One region of the Mesorhizobium sp. J428 genome, then DNA from elsewhere that is predicted to be linked to it. Evidence: riboswitches for the same ligand, from Rfam matches in the RefSeq annotation. Region 1 holds a riboswitch; the other holds the start of a gene.

Evidence for each region. A riboswitch is a leader RNA that binds a small molecule or an ion and turns the genes downstream of it on or off. The one in region 1 is predicted to bind thiamine pyrophosphate.
Region 2: it holds a riboswitch for thiamine pyrophosphate, as region 1 does, so the genes downstream of both, thiB (thiamine ABC transporter substrate binding subunit) here and LRS09_RS05095 (Ykof family thiamine-binding protein) in region 1, are expected to answer to the same signal.

What each region holds. Positions count from the first base shown of each region.
Region 1 is NZ_JAJOMX010000001.1:1,007,507-1,011,914, forward strand. It holds gene LRS09_RS05080 (ABC transporter substrate-binding protein) at 1-626, opposite strand, end outside; gene LRS09_RS05085 (TetR/AcrR family transcriptional regulator) at 714-1,307, shown strand; gene LRS09_RS05090 (serine hydrolase) at 1,301-2,437, shown strand; TPP riboswitch at 2,522-2,633, shown strand; gene LRS09_RS05095 (Ykof family thiamine-binding protein) at 2,623-3,231, shown strand; gene LRS09_RS05100 (ECF transporter S component) at 3,289-3,870, shown strand; gene LRS09_RS05105 (ABC transporter ATP-binding protein) at 3,863-4,408, shown strand, end outside.
Region 2 is NZ_JAJOMX010000001.1:1,926,163-1,930,570, forward strand. It holds gene thiP (thiamine/thiamine pyrophosphate ABC transporter permease) at 1-993, opposite strand, end outside; gene thiB (thiamine ABC transporter substrate binding subunit) at 1,155-2,150, opposite strand; TPP riboswitch at 2,192-2,303, opposite strand; gene LRS09_RS09645 (LysR family transcriptional regulator) at 2,387-3,280, shown strand; gene LRS09_RS09650 (hypothetical protein) at 3,366-3,521, shown strand; gene LRS09_RS09655 (hypothetical protein) at 3,792-4,043, shown strand; gene LRS09_RS09660 (formate dehydrogenase subunit gamma) at 4,298-4,408, shown strand, end outside.

The sequences.
Region 1 (4,408 bases):
TGCACCTGACGCAGGAAGGCGGCGGCCGCCTGAAACTGTTCGTCGGTGATGGCCTGCACATCCTTGACGCCGGCAGCGAGCAGGCCGAGCGCGAAGGTGGCGTCGGCGTTGTCGATCAGCGCGATCTTGCCTTTGAACTTCGGGTCGGCGAAGGCTTTCAGGGAGGCGATGTCCTCGGCCTTGACCAGATCGGTGCGGTAGAGCGGCAGGGTGTTGCCCCAGTCGAACGGCAGGAACCAGGCCTTGCCGTCGGCGTCAGTCATCAGGTCCTTCATCGCCTTGAAGCCCGGCAGGATGTCGTTCCAGGCGGCGATCCGCGACGTGTCGAGCGGCTGCAGCAGCCCCGCGTCGCGCCATTTGACGATGTTGGTGCCGCAGGGATGCGAGACGTCAACCTTGAAGCCCGCGCGCAGTTTCTCGAAGGCCTCGTCCTCGTCTGCGAAGAAGGTGAAGGTCGGGCCGTCGCCGTGCTTTTCGACATAGGCCGGGTTCAGGGCCGGGTCTTCGTAGCCGGACCAGTCCAGCACGCTAAGCGCCGCGTCCTGCGCCGATGCAGCGCGCGAAAGTCCCGCCGTAGCGGCTCCCGCCATAAGCAGGGCGAAGGCAATCCGTGTCTTTCGTGCCATGATGTTCCCCGTGATGTTTTTTCTTTTCACGATTGACAGGAAACTCCGCCGCAGGTTTCTTGTCAATAGTGACAGGATTGGAGCACGATGGGACGGCCACCTAAGTTCGAAGAGCGCAGCGAGGAGATCATGCAGGCTTTCGAAGCCTGCGTGCTGCGTAAGGGCCTGCCGGCCACCACGCTCTCCGACGTGGCGGAGGAATCCGGCCTGCCGCGCAGCCTGGTGCGATATTTCATGGGCAACCGGGACGAGATGGTCGACCGGCTGATCGAGCGAATGATGAAGCTCGCACAGCAGCGCCTCGATGCAGTGCGCGACGAAGCCGGCGCCATGAGCCTGTCGCGTCTGCTGGACGCCTATTTCGGCGAGATCTTCGCCGACGCCCGCTACAACGCGCTGATGGGCGAACTCTGGTATCTCGCCCGCACCGACGCCCATATCCGCGAGCGGCTGAACGGGGTCTATGCCTATGCGCTGGATGTGCTGGCCGAGGCCTTGGCCCGCGAGATGCCGGGCGTGCCCGAGGTGGAACGCAACGCGGCCGCCTTCGGCGTGATCTCGCTCGCGCTCGGCGAGACCGCGCTCAACGATTTCGGATTGACCATGCCGGAAAGGACGTCGCTGCGCACGCAGGCAGCCGCGATCGTCGCCCGGCTCGAGGAGGGAACCAAGACATGCTGAGCCGGGCCGAATTCGCGTTGTCGATGTTCTCCGGTGCACGACAGATCGAGGTGTTCAACAACCTGCACCTGATCTTCCCGGTCTCGACCATGACGGCGGCACCAAGGCCTCGCCGCTTCCCGAAAGGTGTGCCGCTGGCGCTGCCGGAAACCTACCGTCACGACGGCACCGACCGCTCGCTCGCCGACTTCCTCGAAGAGACCGACACGGTGGCGCTGATGGTCATCGAGGACGGCCGCAAGCGATATGAGAACTACTGGCTGACGGGCGGTCCGGCGGTGAACTGGATGTCGATGTCTGTGGCCAAGAGCTTCACCTCGGCGGCACTGGGTATCGCCTGGGGCGAAGGCCTGTTCGGCAGCGTCGACGAGATCGTCTCCGATCACCTGCCCCAATTGCGCGGCTCCGCCTATGACGGTGTCTCGATCAAGGACGTGTTGCAGATGTCGTCCGGCGCGCGCTGGAACGAGGATTATTCCGATCCCGAATCCGACATGAACCGCTTCATCTCGGTCTATGCCCATGGCGGCTCGTTCGACTCCATCCCGCCCGGCATGATCCGCCACACGCCACCGGGCACCTACAACCTTTACAACAGCATGGACACCCACGTGCTGGGCATGCTGCTGAAGAAGGTGACGGGCCGGCCGATCCGCGATTATGTCGAGGAAAAGCTCTGGCACCCGCTCGGCATGGAGGACGACGCTCATTGGCTGGTGGACTCTGAGGGCATGGAGATGGCCTTCGGCGGACTGATGGCCACCGCCCGCGACTTCGCCAAACTCGGCGAGCTGTTCCGTCTCAACGGCCGCTGCGACGGGAAACAGATCGTGCCGGAAGCCTGGGTCAAAGCCTCCGTCACTCCCGACGGGCCGCACCTCATACCCGGCGACCACGGCCTGTCGGACACCGCTTTCGGCTACGGCTACCAGTGGTGGCTTATGGACGGAGAGAACGGCGAGTTCTCGGCGATCGGCGTCTACAACCAGTTCGTCTACGTCCACCCCGACCGTGATCTCGTCATCGTCAAACTCTCGGCCAGCCCGAACTACGGCCAGACCAACGACGAGACGAGCTATCGCGAATTCGAGACCGTCTCGATGTTCAGGGCGATAGCGAAAGTTCTCTAAGACGCTTGCACTCTGTTCCTGGCGATTTGTGCACAGGCTCGCAGAACCGGCTTGCGCCACGACCGTGCCCGGTGGTATCCGGCATTCATTCGACAGGGGTGCTCCGTAATGCCGGGGCTGAGATGCGGGCGACATGTCCGTGGACCCTCAAGCTGATCTGGTTAATGCCAGCGGAGCGAGGCGAGATGTTCTCAGGCGCGCAGATTTCCCTATACCCCATGTCCGACGACTTCGTCGGCATCATCCTTGGCGCGCTTCATGCGCTCGATCCCTACCGGCCCGGCTTCCGCATCGAGACCGACGACGTCTCGACCCTGATCGTCGGCCCGCCCGAACAGCTCTTTCCCGCGATGCGCGACCTCTTCGTCGCCGCGGCCCGCACCGGTACGCATTGCGTCCTCCACGCCACCATCTCGCGCGGTTGCCCCGGCGAGCCGGACGACCCGATCTGCACGCCGCTCTCCGGGGCGGGCATCCGCGGCGATCTGGCCGAACGGATCGCGCTCGCCCGCGACGCGGTCGCCGCCGCCGACCTGACCGGACAGACCGTCGCGGCGCAGTTCTCGCTCTATCCGCTCGGCGCCGTCCAGCACATGGACGAGATCTACGGCTGCATCGATTTCCTCAAGGCGTCCAGCGTCTTCGACCGGTCGAAGAACTTCTGCACTAAGCTCAAGGGCGATGCCGGCCCCCTCTTCGCCACACTCGGCGAAGCCTTCCTGCGCTTCGGCGCACCGGAAGGACATGTGGCCATGGACCTGACGGTCTCGGCCAACAGCCCGTCCAAGATATGACGGCCGTTCCCGCCGGCGGCCTGCGCCGGCACCCTTCCCCTATCCGGAGATATCGAGATGAACCAGTACGGCTGGACCTTGCGTGAAATCCTGATCGTCGCCGTGCTCGGCGCAGTGTTCGGCGTGCTCTACCTCGCCTGGGTGCAGGTCTGGCTGATCGCGCAGGCGATCTTCGGCCCGGTGACGATGGACGTTGTGATGGGCTTCTGGTTCATCGTCTCGATAATCGCCGCTGCGATCATCCGCAAGCCCGGCGCGGCGCTCCTGTCGGAACTGCTTGCCGCGCTCGTGCAGGTTCTGCTCGGCAGTCCGGCCGGCCTGCTGCTGCTCGTCACCGGCCTCGTCCAGGGCGCGGGCGCGGAGGTGGTGTTCGCCGCGACGCGCTGGAAGAACTACCGCCTGCCGGTGCTGATGGCGGCAGGTGTCGGCGCGGCGATCTTCTCCTTCATCTATACCTGGATCCGCTTCGACTACGGCGCACTGGCGCCCGGCCTGCTGGTGGTGATGTTCGTGCTGCGCTGCCTCAGCGGCGCGCTGCTCGGCGGCTTGGCCGGCCACCTCATCACCGAGGCGCTCTACAAGACCGGCGTGCTCTCCGGCCTTGCGATCGACCGCGACCGCCGGTCCGGAAATGCCTGACGATCTCGTCGCGTGGCACGGCCTGACGGTCCGCTATCCCTACCAGGAGCGCGACGCCGTCGGACCGGTCACGCTGTCGCTACGGCGCGGCGAAAGGCTGCTGCTGCTCGGCCCCTCCGGTGCCGGCAAGTCGACGCTGCTCGCCACTGTCAACGGCCTCGTGCCGGGCGCCATCCCGGCGACAGTCGCGGGCAAGGCAGAACTCGCGGGACGCGACGCAACCTCGCGCTCGCCGGCCGAATGGTCGGACACTGTCTCCTGGCTGCACCAAGACGCGGAGCAGATTCTCTGCGGCATGAGCGTCGCCGATGAGATCGCCTTCGCACTGGAGAACCGCCGCCTGCCGGAGGCCGACATCCTCAGCCGGGTCGACGAGGCGATGCAGCGCACCGGCATTCCCGTCGCCTGGCGCGACCGCCGCACCGCCACCCTGTCGGGCGGCGAACGGCAACTCGTCGCTCTGGCCGCCGCGCTGGCGCAGAATGCGCCGCTCTTCATCGCCGACGAACCGACCGCCCACCTCGCACCGGAAGCCGCC
Region 2 (4,408 bases), 920 kb from region 1:
GAGGGAGAGCGCGAGGCTCTGCCCCGTCGCAGACAGAACGGCGGCCTCGCTCGCCAGCCGGCCAAGATCGGCCCGCAGGCCAGCCGCCACGATCGCCGCCATCGGAGCGAGCACGAACAGCGCCGCGACACCGATCAGCACGCCGTCGAGCATGCTCGCGGCGACGCCCGCGCTCCTCATCCTGCGGCCCACGACCGGCAGGTTCGCATCACCCGTCGCATCCGCGCCCAGGCGCGAGAGCGCAAGCACCGCCGCGACCGTCAGCGCGATCTGCACCACGGTCAGTGCGACGGCCCGCGCGGGCTCGAAGTCGAAGCGCAGCGACTGGTAGATCGCCACCTCCAGCGTCGTCGCCGCCGGCCCGCCGCCGAGCGTCAGCACCACCGTGAAAGAGGTGACGCAGAGCATGAACACGAGTGCGGCCACGCCGGGGATCGCTCCGCGCAGCGCCGGCCACTCGATCAGGCGGAACACCGCGCCCGAGCGCATGCCGAGCTGGCTTGCCAGCCGCCACTGGTCCGGCGGCACGGTCTCCAGCGCCGCAAGCAGCAGCCGCGTCGCCAACGGCAGGTTGAAGAAGACATGCGCAATCAGGATGCCGGACAGGCCGTAGATCCCTGGCCATCGCCCCGCGCCGACGGCGGATGCGAGGTCTGCGACAAAGCCGGCGCGGCCGTAGAGCGCGAGCAGGCCCAATGCCGCGACGATCGCCGGCAGGCCGAGCGGCACCGCGAACAGCCTGAGCAGCAGGCCGCGCCCCGGAAACTCCGGATGCCGCGACAGGGCGCGCGCGACGAGGATTGCCGGAACGACGGACAGCAGCATGGACAGCGCGGCCTGCCAGAGCGTGAAGGAGGCGATGCGCAGCATGCCGGCATCGAACGCGCCGATCGCCCCGGACAAGTCCCGCGCCGCCTCGACGAAGAGGCCGGCGAAAGCTCCGCCGATGAGAAGAGCGATGAAACAGAGCGCGAGGAGGCCGGGGCGGGTCATGCGTGAAGGCCTTCTTCTCCCCGTTCACGGGGAGAAGATGCCGGCAGGCAGATGAGGGGCGGCGAAAACTGTCGACGTGTTCCGCAGCCCCTCATCCGACCCTTCGGGCCACCTTCTCCCCGTGAACGGGGAGAAGGAAGAATCGCGCGCAATGCCTCCTCCTACCTGCTCATCGCCGCCGTCCACTCCTCCACCCATGCCTTGCGGTTGGCCGCGACCTCTTCCGGCGAAAACAGCAGCGACTTTTCCGGCTTCACCAGCGCGTCGAAAGCCGGATTGAGCGGCTTGGAGGTCTTGGCGGCCGGGAACATCCAGTTCGTCTCGGGGATCGCGTCCTGGAACGCAGGCCCGGTCATGAAGGCGAGGAACTTCGCCGAGAGCGGGTTCGCTGCACCCTTCTTGGTGATGCCGGCGACCTCGATCTGCATGTAGTGCCCCTCGCTGAAAGCGGCCGCCTTGTAACGTTCGGACTTCTCCGCGATCACATGATAGGCGGGCGAGGTGGTGTAGGACAGCACCATCGGCGCCTCGCCCTTGGTGAACAGCCCGTACGCTTCGCTCCAGCCGGGCGTGACGGTGAGCACGCGGCCCTTGAGCTTCGCCCAGGCCTCGCCAGCCTTGTCGCCATAGACCGACTTCATCCACAGCACGAGGCCGAGCCCGGGCGTCGAGGTGCGCGGATCCTCGATGACGATTTTTTCCTGCGGATCGCCCTCGACCAGTTCCTTCAGGCTCGCCGGCGGGGTCTTAATCGCCTCGCTGTCGTAGACGACGGCGAAATAGCCGTAGTCGAAGGGAAGGAAGGTCGCGTCGCTCCAGCCACCGGGTACGGCGAGGTCGGCGGGCGAGAGGCCGTGCGGCGCGAACAGGCCGGTGTCCGCCGCCTCCTTGGTGAGGTTGGTGTCGAGGCCAAGCACGACGTCCGCCCTGCCCGAGGCGCCTTCGAGCCTGACGCGGTTGAGCAGCGCCACACCGTCGGCCACCGAGACGAATTCGAGGTCGCAGCCGCACTCCGCCTCGAACGCCTTCTCGACGATCGGACCCGGGCCCCATTCGGCGGTGAAGCTCTCATAGGTGTAGACGGTGAGCTTGTCCTGCGCCTGTGCGGGCGCCACGAAAGCGACCGTTGCGAGAAGTATCGGGATTGTCGCGCGCATCTGGCGCCTCCTTCATTCGAGTGAAAGGGAAGATGCGCCGCGAGCCGAACGCTTCTAATCCCTCCGCCGGTGCTAGCCGGATCAGGTTCAGCGGGTTGGCTATCGCCTCTCAGCCGGTTGCGGTTTCCCGCCCCGGCACCCCGTTAGAGCGCGTGGAACATAGGGCGGTCCCTTTGCCGGTGCAAGCCGGCGCTCCGCTGTTGACGCCCGTGCCGGACGCGTGGTCAGGATGGTTGATGCTCGACAAGCTCGAAGCCTTCATCGCGCTTTCCCGTGCGCAACACTTCGGCAAGGCGGCCGAGGATCTGGGCGTTACCCAGCCGACGCTGTCGGCCGCGATCAAGCAACTCGAGGGAGAACTGGGCGTCATGCTGGTCAAGCGGGGCTCGCGCTTCCAGGGGCTGACCACCGAGGGCGAGCAGGTGCTGACCTGGGCGCGGCGCATCTCGGGCGATGCGCGGGCGATGAAGGAGGAGATGCGCGCCGCGCGTCATGGCCTTTCGGGCCGCATCCGCATCGCCGCGATCCCGACGGCACTCGCCATGGTGGCGAAGCTCACCACGCCACTGCGCGAGAAGCATCCAGGCGTATCATTCTCGATCCTGTCGCGCACCTCGATCGAGGTCCTGTCGCTGCTCGGCAATTTCGACATCGACGCCGGCATCACTTATCTGGACAACGAGCCGCTCGGGCGGGTTCTTTCGGTGCCGCTCTATTCAGAGCGCTACCAGCTCATCACCGCGACCGGGAACCGCTATTCCGACCGCGCCTCGATCACCTGGGCGGAAGTGTCCGAACTGTCGCTCTGCCTCCTGACGCCCGACATGCAGAACCGGCGCATCATCGACCAGCACTTGGCCCAGGCGGGCGTGTCCGTGCGCGCTTCGCTCGAATCCAACTCGATGATCGTGCTGTATTCCCATATCCGCACCGGAAAATGGTCGTCGATCATGCCGCTGAACCTGGCCGAGACCTTCGGCTTCGCCGAGCCGATCCGTGCGATTCCCATCGTCGAGCCGGATGCCAGCCACACCGTCGGCCTGGTGGTGCAGCCGCGCGAGCCGCACACGCCGCTGGTCAAGGCGCTTCTCGACGAGGCGACGACCCTGGCGTCCCAGTCCCTGTCCTGAAGCTACCCGCCATGCGAACAGCTGTCGGCTCGCGATCGAGGTAATCTTCGGAAGAGAAAACCATAGCCGCGCCGAGCGCCTGCGCATGCTGCACGACGAGCCCTTCTATGTCTTCGCGGGCGACGTTCTCCGCCTCGTTGCGCAGCCGGACGGCCTCGGCAAGCATCGGCACGTTCACCACGCCGTCCAGCCTGGCCGCGCGCTCGACAGTGGAAACCACGTCGACTCTAAGCTTCTGTGACACTATCCGGTCCATCTGAAGACTCCCGATCCAGTCAATTAGGAACGGTAACCGCAGATTACCGAAGAAGCAACCCAAAACAGAAAATTATCTATTAATATCAGTAAGTTAGCAATTAGATAACTCGACTGAACCGGGGGGGCTTGTCCCATTGGGTTCAAATGGCCCAGAGAGCGACGGCACACCATAAGGTCCCGCCTATTGCGAATGTGTCGGATGCAACTATATAGTCACTTACTCATTATCTGTATTCAGCGTCTTGTGTGACACATGTCGGAACTCGAAAGAGCCGAACGGCTACAGATCATGTTGAGCGCCGAAGAACTTCGAGCCGTCGAGGACTGGAGGTTCGAGAGGCGCATGCCCAGTCGCGCGGCGGCGGTGCGTGAGCTTTTGCGGCGCGGGCTGGCGGCTGATGGATTCCTGACCGCGCAGGCCGGCGCGAAGTCCCAGGACTTCGGTGTCATCCTCGCCGACGGCTCCACCGACCTCCCCGACGGCTCCACCGACGCGGCTGAGTGACCTGCCGTTTTTGATCTTTCCCATCTTCTAATCGAATTCGATCTTGGCTCTGCACCACCTGCAGTTTGAGTGAGCGGTTAGCTCTAGACAGTTCCATGTTTCGTTTGCGCCGCGGCGACGGCGTTGGCGGGCGATTTCGCTGGCCGGCGCATGCGCTAGACAAAGTCAGAGAGCCGGCGCCTCGATAGAGATCCTCTATCAAGCAACGATTCCGCTTTATTGATTTCCGCGGTTTTGTCTGGCTTCATTGACAGATGGCGCGTGACGGCGCCGGTCCAGGGAGGAACGCTGCCTTGCAGCCGTCAGGTACCCAGATCGAGGTCGCGGATGTGGCCGTGCGGACGGCAGCGATCGTCGCTGCCTGC